Regions from separate parts of the Mesorhizobium sp. M0663 genome, predicted to be linked through region 1. Evidence: predicted binding sites of a transcription regulator. Region 1 holds the regulator's gene; the other holds the start of a gene.
The links. Region 1 encodes LexA, which represses DNA repair genes until DNA is damaged. Its sites were predicted from a motif close to TGTTCNNNNTGTGTTCNG; they were not measured.
Positions count from the first base shown of each region.

Region 1 (5,770 bases):
GCGCTGCCGGGTGAACGCGTCGCACTGCTGGATGCCGCAGACCGCGTGTTGGCGGAGCCGGTCGTGGCGCTCCGCACCCAGCCGCCGTTCAATGCCTCCGCCATGGACGGCTATGCCGTGCGGGCCGCCGATATCGCGTCCATACCAGCAAAGCTTTCGGTGGTCGGCATGGCGCCAGCCGGACGCGGCTTTGCCGGGGTGGTGCAGCAAGGGCAAGCCGTACGCATCTTTACCGGCGCGCCGCTTCCCGAAGGCGCCGACACCATCGTCATCCAGGAGAACGTCCGCGACCACGGCGGCGGCAGCGTCGAAGTGACGGAGCCGACGGTGCAGGGGCGCAACATCCGCCGCCTCGGGCTCGATTTCGCCAAGGACGACGTCCTGCTGGGCGAGGGCCGCCTGCTCGATCCGGCGGCCTTGTCGCTGGCGGCATCGGCCAACCACCCCAAGGTCGGCGTGGTCAAGCGGCCGCTGGTCGCCATCATCGCCACCGGCGACGAATTGCTGCCGCCGGGCAGTGAGCTTGGCCCCGACCAGATCATCTCGTCAAACGCCTATGGCGTCGCCGCCGCCGCACAGTCGGTCGGCGCGCGCGCGCTCGATCTCGGCATTGCGCCGGACCGCAAGGAGGCGATCGCTGCGCTGGTGACAAAGGCGGTGAAGGCGGGCGCGAACGTCATCGTCACGCTGGGTGGTGCCTCGGTCGGAGACCACGACCTCGTTCATGACGTGCTGACCGGGGAAGGCATGGCTCTCGATTTCTGGAAGATCGCCATGCGGCCCGGCAAGCCGCTGATGTTCGGGCGGCTGGGCGACATCCGCTGCATCGGCCTGCCCGGCAATCCGGTGGCAAGCCTGGTCTGCACCCAGCTCTTCCTGAAGCCGTTGCTGGCGCAGCTCGGCGGCCGCGCCTTTCAGCAGGATATGCGTCGGGCGCGGCTCGGTACCGCCATGCCGGCCAATGATCTCAGGCAGGATTATGTGCGGGCTGTTGTCAGCACCAACGCCGGCGCGCTCGTGGCGACGCCGTTCGGCATCCAGGACTCCTCGATGCTGAAAATGCTGGCCGATGCCGACGGGCTGATCGTTCGCGCGCCGTTCGCTCCTGCCGCGGCGGCGGGCTCCCCCTGCGACGTGCTGATGCTACGCTGAACCTGCCTCACTCCGAAATCAAGGTCCGGGTCAGCGGATGGTCTGGATCGGCCAAACCGTCGATGATGTTGAAATGATGCCGGTCAGGTTCGACCACCGAGCTGGTCGCGGTACCCAGGCCGATCCAGATGTTGGCCAGCAACGCGCTCTGACGCAGGAATTCGGCGCGCTCGCCGCCGCCGGCCCAGCAGGTCAGGCGGGCCTTGTCCATCGGGCGCAGCAGCACCGGGCTTTCGGCCTGCGCCTCGGCCTCATCGATCGCGATCGTCTCGTTCATGCCGGTGCGCATGATCGGGCGCAAATCATGCACCCCCGAGATCGACACCACGTGACGAACGCGCCGGACCACTTCGGGCGCCAGCGGCGTCGTCGCCGTAACCATCCGGCTAACAAGATGGCCGCCGGCCGAGTGTCCGGTCAGCATCAGCGGCCCTGGGACCATCGCCGCCGCCTTGCCGATCGCCGCGCCGACTTCCTTGACGATGCCGCCAATGCGTATCTGCGGACAGAGCGTGTAGGACGGCATCGCCACCGCATAGCCGCGATCAACAGGGCCAGCGGCAAGATGCGACCAGAAATTCTTGTCGAATGCCATCCAGTAGCCGCCATGAACGAACACCACGAGTCCCTTGGGCTTGATGGCCGGCAGGAAAAGATCGAGCCGGTTGCGTGGGTTGTCGCCATAGGCCATGTCGAGCCGCGCCCTGCCCTCGGTCGAAAGCACGTCGCGGAAAACCCGCGCGGGCTCGATCCAGGCTGCCGGCCAGCGATCGCTGCCGGCTATGTTGGCGCCGTTGGCATAAGCGTTGTCCCAATCGGCAATGTGACGTTCGAACACCCTGCGCCTCCCTGGCAATATGGCCTTGCAACGTAGCCGTGAGCATCGCGCGGCGCGTCGTCGCCAGCCTCACGATTCCAGCTCTCGCATCAATCTCAAGTGACAGCTGCTTTGATGGCGAAGCGCGCATCCTTCCACGCACCGGTGCGCAGGATGTCCTCAAGCAATTTGACGGCCTGCCAGACATCGGCATAGCCGACATAGAGCGGGGTGAAGCCGAAGCGCATGGTCGATGGCGCGCGAAAATCGCCGATCACGCCACGTTCGATCAGCGCGCGCATGACCTGGTAGCCATGCTCATGCATGAATGAGATCTGGCTGCCGCGTTTTTCCCCATCGCGCGTGCTTTCGAGCGTGAGCCCGTAAGTGCCGCACTTTGCCTCGACAAGCTCGATGAACAGATCCGCCAGCGCGATGCTCTTCTTGCGCACCGCCGTCATGTCGACATCGTTCCAGATGTCGAGCGCGCCCTTCAGCGTGCGCATCGACAGGACCGGCTGCGTGCCGCACAGAAACCGGCGGATGCCGGTGCCGGCCGCATAGCCTGGCTCGAAGGCGAAGGGCCGTGCATGGCCCCACCAGCCGGTGAGCGGCTGCTGGATGTCGGAAAGATGCCGCTCAGCCGCATAGATGAAGGCAGGCGCGCCCGGGCCGCCATTCAGATATTTGTAAGTGCAGCCAACGGCAAAATCGGCGTTTGCCTTGTCGAGCTCGACTGGCATCGCGCCGGCGGTGTGGCAGAGATCCCAGACGATCATCGCCCCGGCTTCCTGAGCCCTGCGCGTCAGCGCCGGCATGTCGCGCAGTTCGCCCGACTTGTAGTTGACGTGGTTGACCAGCACCACGGCGGTGCGTTCGTCGATCAGCTCTTCGACGGTCGGCGCGTCGACCCCCGAGAGGCGCAGCAGCGTATCTTTTCGCGTCGAAACCACACCCTCAGCTATGTAGAGGTCCGTCGGAAAACTATCGCCCTCGGCGACGATGACCTGCCGCTCCGGTCGCATGGCCATGGCGGCGTGCAGCAGCTTGTAGATGTTGACCGATGTCGTGTCGCAGACCACCGTCTGGCCGGCCGCGGCACCGATCAGGCGCCCGAGCTGGTCGCCAAGTTCAAGCGGCATGTTGAACCAGCCGGCCGTGTTCCATGCGCGGATGAGATCATGCGACCATTCTTCGGTCGCGGCCTTGTGCAGTTCATCGAAAGCGGCACGTGAAGCAGCTCCTAGCGAATTGCCGTCGAGATAGATCACTCCTTGCGGCAACACAAAGCGGTCGCGCATCGCGCGCAACGGATCCGCGGCATCCATCGCCTTTATGGCCACGAGATCGGGAATTCCTGTCATGATTTGTCTGCTCCCCCAAGATCCAACGCAACGCCGGACACGCATCGACTGTTCTTCCATTACCTGGTTGCGCGCAGCAAGGCTCCACCGGCGAGAAGCAGCCTGACCAGGCGGTGGAAACCGGGACTTAACCCGAGGTTGGCGTTTTGAATTCGTTTCGTTCACGGTGCATTGACCAGACCGCACAGTCGATACGGGTTCAATTCCGTGCCTTTTGCCGACCGACGGCCGATGCCAGTGCCGCCTTCTAGGAGGCCAGAAGGGCGCAAACGAAAGCAGAATCAAGGCGATGAGGCTCGCGGCGGTGAAAATGCGGTACGCCGGTAGGGGACGTCGTTTGTTTCCCGAGCCTTAACGCATTCATTAAACTTTAAACAGTTGCGGAACACAACTGGAACAGATAGTGTTTGTTCTGGGTTTGTTTTTCTGATTCTGTTGGGGGTCGCTATGCTGACACGCAAACAACACGAACTGCTTATGTTCATCCACGAAAGGTTGAAGGAAAGCGGTATCCCGCCTTCATTCGACGAGATGAAGGAAGCGCTCGATCTGGCTTCCAAATCCGGAATCCACCGGCTGATTACGGCGCTGGAGGAGCGCGGCTTCATTCGCCGTTTGCCCAACCGGGCCCGTGCGCTGGAGGTGCTACGCCTGCCTGACTCGATCGCCCCCGGCCTCAATGCGGCACGCAAGTTCTCGCCGAGTGTCATCCAGGGCAGCCTTGGGCAAGGCGCCCCTCGGCAGGGCAAGCCGACATCGTCGCGTGTCCCTGCAGCCGGCAATGACGACGATGTCGTCGCCGCCGTTTCGATCCCGGTAATGGGCCGCATCGCGGCCGGTGTGCCGATCGATGCCATCCAGCACCAGACGCATTCGATTTCGGTGCCGCCGGATATGATCATGGGCGGCGAGCATTATGCGCTCGAGGTCAAAGGCGATTCGATGATCGAGGCTGGCATTTTCGACGGCGACACGGTGATCATCCGCAATGCCGATACGGCGAGCCCCGGTGAGATCGTGGTGGCACTGGTCGACGAGGAGGAAGCGACGCTGAAGCGGTTCCGCCGCAAGGGCGCCTCGATCGCCCTGGAAGCCGCCAATCCGGCCTACGAGACGCGCATCTTCGGACCAGACAGGGTCAAGGTGCAGGGCAAGCTCGTCGGACTGATCCGCCGCTACTGAGCTCCGCCCTTGGCGCCGGCTTTGGGGTTGTCGGCCCTGCGGTATGGCGGCAGGCCCCGTGCCGCGCGTGAAAATTTCCGCTGCACGTGCCAGGGCCGGTATGATTTTTCGACCGCGAAACGGATTTCGGCGCGCGTTGCCGCTTGTGGATCGAAGTAGACGGCGGCACTTCCCGCGCGCGCCAGTTGCCGTTTGGTGACGACGAGGACCAGCCGGTCGTAGTAGCAGGGGTTATGGGCGGTGGCGTCGTCGATGACGATCAAGCTGGCAAAGGCGCAGGCTGGCCGCGCAGTATCGCGGTCCTTGGCTTGCGCGATGATCGCGCCGGATGGATGCCTGGCAAGGCAGAGGCCGTCCGTGCAAATGAACGGCATGCCCGGCGGTAGGTCGGCCGGATCGGCAATGTCGAATTGCGGGTCGTTCTTTCCAGGTGTTTCCGGCGCGACGATAGCCTCTGATGTGAGCGCGCGTTTCCAGTTGTCGATGGTGAACTCATTCGGGCGTGCCCGGTTGACCGCGAGTTCACCGCTGCCGATCGGCAGCGCGACCAGCCGTGCGTCCTCCGAGACCAATACGTCGGGTATGCGTGTCTGCGTTGTCGTCAGCAAGCCGGCGAGCGCAAAAGGAAGTGCCGCCAGCCGCAACCAGGTCGTCGCCATGCTGGCAATGACGAGGGCGATCGTCACCAGAAGGACGGATCTCAGCGAAATCAGCCCGACCGCATCGATCGGCGAGCGCTCCGATATCCACCCGGACAGGGCGATCATCGCCGTCAGCCCCTTGCCCATGACATAGAGGAAAGGGCCATCCGCACCGAACGGCATCGCCAGCGCGCTGAGAACGGCGAAGGGCATGACGACCAGTGAGACGATGGGCATGATGGCCAGATTGGCGAACAGGCTGAGCGGCGCCACGCGCTGGAAATGCCATATGGCGAAAAGCGCCGTGGCGCTCCCTGCAATGATCGAGGTCATCGCCAGACCGCACATGCCCAGCAGGACCTTTCGAGTGGCAAAGCGTAGCGGCGACAGCCGCGGCGGCGGCGTGGTGGCCCTGCCGGCGCGGTAATCGGACCAGCCTGCATAGGCGCCGACAAGGGCCGCCGTCGCGGCGAAGGACATCTGGAAACTCGGACCGACCACCTCGTGCGGCGACACCAGGATGACCGCGATGGCCGAGATCGCCAGGTTGCGCATGGTGAGCGCGGCCCGGTCGAACAGCACGGCGATAAGCATCACCGCCAGCATGATGAAGC
Region 1 is NZ_JAMYPX010000022.1:87,381-93,150, forward strand. It holds gene NKI54_RS27455 (molybdopterin molybdotransferase MoeA) at 1-1,152, shown strand, start outside; gene NKI54_RS27460 (hormone-sensitive lipase) at 1,160-1,990, opposite strand; gene kynU (kynureninase) at 2,086-3,333, opposite strand; gene lexA (transcriptional repressor LexA) at 3,781-4,515, shown strand; gene NKI54_RS27475 (ComEC/Rec2 family competence protein) at 4,509-5,770, opposite strand, start outside.

Region 2 (5,770 bases), on a different contig from region 1:
GCTACCGTGTAGGTCATCGGTGTCGACTGCCCGCCCGCCGGCAGCCGCGCCTGCCAGAGCTGTTTGCCGGTCGTCAGGTCATAAGCGCGCACATAGTCATCGACCGCCGCACCGAGGAAGGCGACGCCGCCGGCAGTAATCATCGGCCCGCCAATGCCGGGCACGCCGACCTTGAATGGCAGCGGCAATGGCGTCATGTCGTAGACGGTGCCGTTGCGATGCTTGTAGACGATCTTTCCGGTCCGAAGGTCGGCACCCGCCACATAGCCCCAGGGCGGCGCCTGGCAGGGAATGCCGAGCGGCGACAGGAACGGCTTCAATATTACTGCGTAAGGCGCACCATCATTGCGGTTCAGGCCCTGTTCGCTGCCCTTGGTGTCGCCGGGCGGCGGCACGTCGGCGCGCGGCACCAGCTTGGAGATGAACGCCAGGTATGTCGGCATGCCGAACATCACCTGCCGGACCGGATCGACTGCCACGCCGCCCCAGTTGAAGGTGCCGAAATTGCCGGGGTAGATCAGCGAGCCCTGCAGCGACGGCGGCGTGTAGCGGCCCTCATAGCGCAACTTCCGGAGCTCGATCCGGCAGGCCAGCTGGTCGAACATGGTGATGCCCCACATGTCGGCACCGGTCAGCGGTTTCGGACTGAAGCTCAGGTCCGAGAGCGGCTGCGTCGGCGAGGTATGGTCGCCCTCGATCGCGCCGCCCGGCGCCGGTACTTCCTTGACCGGAACGATCGGCTCGCCGCTGCGCCGGTCGAGCACATAGAGGTCGCCCTGCTTGGTCGGCCCGACCAGCGCCGGCACCACGCCACTTTCCGTGGTGATGTCGACCAGCGTCGGCTGCGCCGGCACGTCCATGTCCCAGAGATCGTGGTGCACGGTCTGCCGCACCCAGTGCAATTGTCCGCTGTTGAGATCGAGCGCGGTGATCGAAGAGGAGAATTTCTCGTCATTGGCGCTGCGTCCGGCACCGAGTTGGTCCGGCGTCTTGTTGCCGAGCGGCACATAAAGCAGCCCGAGCTTCTCGTCGACGCTCGCCGTCGACCACATGTTGGGTGAGTTGTTGGTGTAGGTCTGGTCCGGCGGCAGCGGCGTCGTCTGATCCGGATTGCCGGAATCCCAATTCCACAACAGCGCGCCGGTGTCGGCATCGTAGGCACGGATGACCCCGGACGGCTCCTGCGTCGAATAATTGTCGTTGACCGCGCCGCCGACGATGATCTTGTTGGCGACGATCAGCGGCGCCGAGGTCGAATAATAATAGCCCGGCTTCGGATATGGCATGTTGGCGAGCAGGTTCAGCGTGCCGCCTTCGGCGAAAGTCGGGCAGACCTGGCCATTCGCCGCATCGAGCGCGATCAGCCGGGCGTCGGATGTCGGCAGGTAGATGCGTGTGGCGCAGGGCTGGCCGGCGGCGACCTTGGCATCGGCATAATAGGACACGCCGCGGCAGGTCTGGTGCTGGCGGTCCTTGTCGAGCTTGACCTGCGGATCGAAGCGCCATTTCTCCTTGCCGCTCGCGGCGTCGATGGCGATGGCGAAATTATGCGGCGTGCAGATGTAGAGCGTGTCGGCGATTTTTAGCGGCGTCACCTGATAGGTCGTCTCGCCGATGTCGTCGGGCCCTTTCACGTCGCCGGTGCGATAGGTCCAGGCCGGCTGCAGATTGGCAACGTTTTCGGCGGTGATCTGGTCGAGCGGCGAATAGCGCTGGCCATATTGCGTGCGGCCGTAATAGTGCCATTCGCCAGCCGGCACGTTGCCGCCGAGATCGGCCGTCGGCGTCACCTTGTCGGTGTTGAGTTCACCCGTAATATCCTTTGGATCGGTCGTCATCGAATAGCCGGCGACCGCAAGCGAGGCCAGCACGGCGAGGATCAGCGGCGCGCGTCCGTCGGGACCGGTAAGCCCGCGCCGCGCCCATGGCGTCAGCAGCCACAGCGCGACAAGCACGATGATGCCGCCGCGCGGGCCGAGCTCCCACCAGTCGAAGCCGATCTCCCAGACCGCCCAGGCGAGCGTGCCGAGCACGATCGCCGCGTAGAGCCACAGCGCCGTGGATCTGCGCCTGTAGAGCAGCCAGGCCGCGACAAGGAAAGCTAGACCGACGATGACGTAATACCAGCTGCCCCCCAGCGTCACGAGCCAGATGCCGCCGCCGCCAACCGCCAGGCCGATGAGGAAAAGGATCAGGGAGGTGATGACCACAGCCAAGACGGTGCTCCTTCGACTGGTGCGCTCCGCGACGCGTCCATGGGCAACCCCGCATTGCGTTCCTGCCCCCACGCAACTTTCTCCGGCCCGCCTCCCCTGTCAAGCAAGCTCGGCGTTTTACGGCGCCGGCCCATCGCAAGCCCGGCGTTTTGGTTAGCGGACCCATTCAGATTGTGAGTCTACCGACTGGACAGAGAACAAAACGGAGACACTTCTGGCCTTTCGCTGCCGAATCACTACATTCGGGGGGAGATGTCCGGCTTTTCGGAAGACATGCCCTTTTTTGACGAACCGAACGCGCGGCCCGTGGCCCCGTCGGGCATTGCCGCGCGCGCCATGGCTGCCCGCAGCAACCAGAACAACGCGCCCGATTATCTCAACGGCCTCAACCCCGAGCAGCGGCTGGCGGTGGAAACCACCGAAGGCCCGGTGCTGGTGCTGGCCGGCGCCGGCACCGGCAAAACGCGCGTCCTGACCACCCGCATCGCCCACATCCTTGCCACCGGCAAGGCTTTCCCCTCGCAGATCCTCGCCGTCACCTTCACCAACAAGGCGGCGCGCGAGATGAAGCAGCGCATCGGCCTGTTGATCGGCGAAGGCAATGTCGAGGGCATGCCGTGGCTCGGCACCTTCCACTCGATTGGAGTGAAGCTGCTGCGCAGACATGCCGAGCTGGCCGGGCTCAAATCCGACTTCACCATTCTCGACACCGATGATGTCGTGCGCCTGATCAAGCAGCTTATCCAGGCCGAAGGGCTGGACGACAAGCGCTGGCCGGCCAAGCAGTTCGCCCAGATGATCGACGGCTGGAAGAACAAGGGCCTTGGCCCCGCCGACATCCCCGAGGGCGATGCCCGTGCCTTCGCCAACGGCAAGGGCCGCGAGCTCTACAAGGCCTACCAGGAGCGCCTGAAAACGCTGAACGCTTGCGACTTCGGCGATCTCCTGTGCCACCCGATCCGCATCTTCCGCGCCAATCCGGACGTGCTGAAGGAATACCACAAGCGCTTCCGCTACATCCTCGTTGACGAGTATCAGGACACCAACACCGCCCAGTACATGTGGCTGCGGCTGCTGGCGCAGCGGCCGCAATCCTCCCCCCTTGAGGGGGAGGTGCCCGCGAAGCGGGCGGAGGGGGTCGCCGCAGAAGGCACCGCTAGAGCGTCGAGCACTGCCGCCGGTAGGTCGAGCACTGCCGCACGGACCCCACCCGACCGGGCTTCGCCCGGCCACCCTCCCCTCAAGGGGGAGGGAAGTCCGCGCCTGTCCACCGTAAATATCTGCTGCGTCGGCGACGACGACCAGTCGATCTATGGCTGGCGCGGCGCCGAGGTCGACAACATCCTGCGCTTCGACAAGGATTTCCCCGGCGCCACCATCATAAGGCTGGAGCGCAATTATCGCTCCACTGCGCACATCCTCGGCACGGCGTCCCACCTGATCGCCCACAATGAGGGCCGCTTCGGCAAGACGCTGTTCACCGAAAAGATCGCCGAGGACGACGAGAAGGTGCATGTCCATGCCGCCTGGGATTCCGAAGAGGAGGCCCGCGCCGTCGGCGAGACCATCGAGGCCTATCAGCGCCAGAAGCACAATCTCAACGACATGGCGATCCTCGTCCGCGCGTCCTTCCAGATGCGCGAATTCGAGGACCGCTTCGTCACGCTCGGCCTCAACTACCGCGTCATCGGCGGCCCGCGCTTCTACGAGCGCCTCGAAATCCGCGATGCGCTGGCCTTTTTCCGCGTCGTCGCGCAAGGCGCCGACGACCTCGCCTTCGAGCGCATCGTCAACGTGCCGAAGCGCGGCTTGGGCGAGGCCACCATCCGCCAGATCCACGACACCGCACGCGCGCTGCGCATCCCGATGCTGGAGGCGGCGGCAAAACTCGCCGAGAGCGACGAGCTGAAGCCGAAGCCGCGCGCCGCGCTGCGCGAGGTATCGGCCAATTTCGAGCGCTGGCAGAAGGCGCTGGAAACCACGCCGCACACCGAGCTCGCCGAGACCATTCTGGAGGAGAGCGGCTACACCGACATGTGGAAGAACGACCGTTCGATCGAAGCGCCCGGCCGGCTCGAGAACTTAAAAGAACTGATCCGCTCCATGGAGGAGTACGAGTCGCTGCGTTCTTTCCTCGAACATGTCGCGCTGGTGATGGACGCCGAGCAGAATGCCGAGCTCGACGCCGTCAACATCATGACGCTGCATTCGGCCAAGGGCCTCGAATTCGAAACCGTGTTCCTGCCCGGCTGGGAAGAAGGCCTGTTCCCGCACCAACGCTCGCTCGACGAGGGCGGCCGCTCCGGGCTCGAGGAGGAACGCCGCCTCGCCTATGTCGGCCTGACCCGCGCCAAGAAGAACCTGCACATCTGGTTCGTCTCCAACCGCCGCATCCACGGCCTCTGGCAATCGACCATCCCGTCGCGCTTCCTCGACGAGCTGCCGGAAGCCCATGTCGAAGTTTCCGAGAGCGGCAACTCCTACGGCGGCTACGGCAATGCCTATGGCGGCGCCTCGTTCGCCTCCGGTCGCGGCGGCCAAGGGGCAGGCAGGCAGAATCCTTATGGGGCGTCGCGCTTCGACAACATTGGCGGCAATTCCGGCGCCGAGAAATCCGGCGCTTTCTCCAGCACCTATGCGACGCCGGGCTGGCAGCGCGCCCAAGCCAACCGCACCGAGGCCACCGACCGCAATTGGGGCACCCGCTCCGGCCACCAGGTCGAGCGCATCGGCTATGGCGAAACCGACTCCGGCTACGGCGCCGGCCGCACCTCGGTCAAGGGCCGCACCATCGACGGCGAGCTGGTCGCCAAATCCGTCGCCGACACGCCATCCCCCTTCAGCGTCGGCGACCGCGTCTTCCACCAGAAATTCGGCAACGGCAACATCTCGGCCATCGAAGGCAACAAGCTGACCATCGACTTCGACAAAGCCGGCCAGAAACGCGTGCTGGACGGATTTGTTACTGGGGTTTGAAATCGCCCCTCATCGATACCGCGCCTGGTTCCATTTATGGCCGAGCAGCGACAGGATGATGATCAGGCCGTTGAAGAACTGGACGTAGAAGCCGCTCAGGCCTGCCGCGACGACGCCAGTCTGGATGAAAGAGACCGTGACCGCGCCGATCGCGCCGCCGACGACGGTGCCGATTCCGCCCCAGGTCGGGGTGCCGCCGACGAACACCGATGCCAGCACCGGCAGGAGATAGCCGTCGCCGGCGGTCGGCCACCAGGTGAAGTTGATCATCACCGAGAACGTGCCGGCGATTGCCGCGCCGATGCCGACGAAGACGAACACTTTCACCCGCACGCGCTTGACGTCGATACCCATCTGCTGGGCGCTGTCGGGATTGTCGCCGACCACCTTGACCTGCGCGCCGAAGCGATGGCGGTTGTAGAGCAGCGCCGACAGTACGACGAAGCCGATGGCCCAGAAGATCTGCACCGGAATGCCGTAAAGCTGGCTGGAGAAGATCTTGTAGGCCCAGCTGTCGGCAAGGCCGGTCAGCGCCGTCGACCTGCCCTCGTTGATGATCTGGATCAGGCCGCGCAGCA
Region 2 is NZ_JAMYPX010000008.1:138,527-144,296, forward strand. It holds gene NKI54_RS17160 (glucose/quinate/shikimate family membrane-bound PQQ-dependent dehydrogenase) at 1-2,216, opposite strand, end outside; gene NKI54_RS17165 (ATP-dependent helicase) at 2,469-5,192, shown strand; gene NKI54_RS17170 (ABC transporter permease) at 5,202-5,770, opposite strand, start outside.
Region 2: NKI54_RS17165 (ATP-dependent helicase) is a predicted target of LexA. The motif match lies at 2,410-2,427, and genes of this name have one in related genera.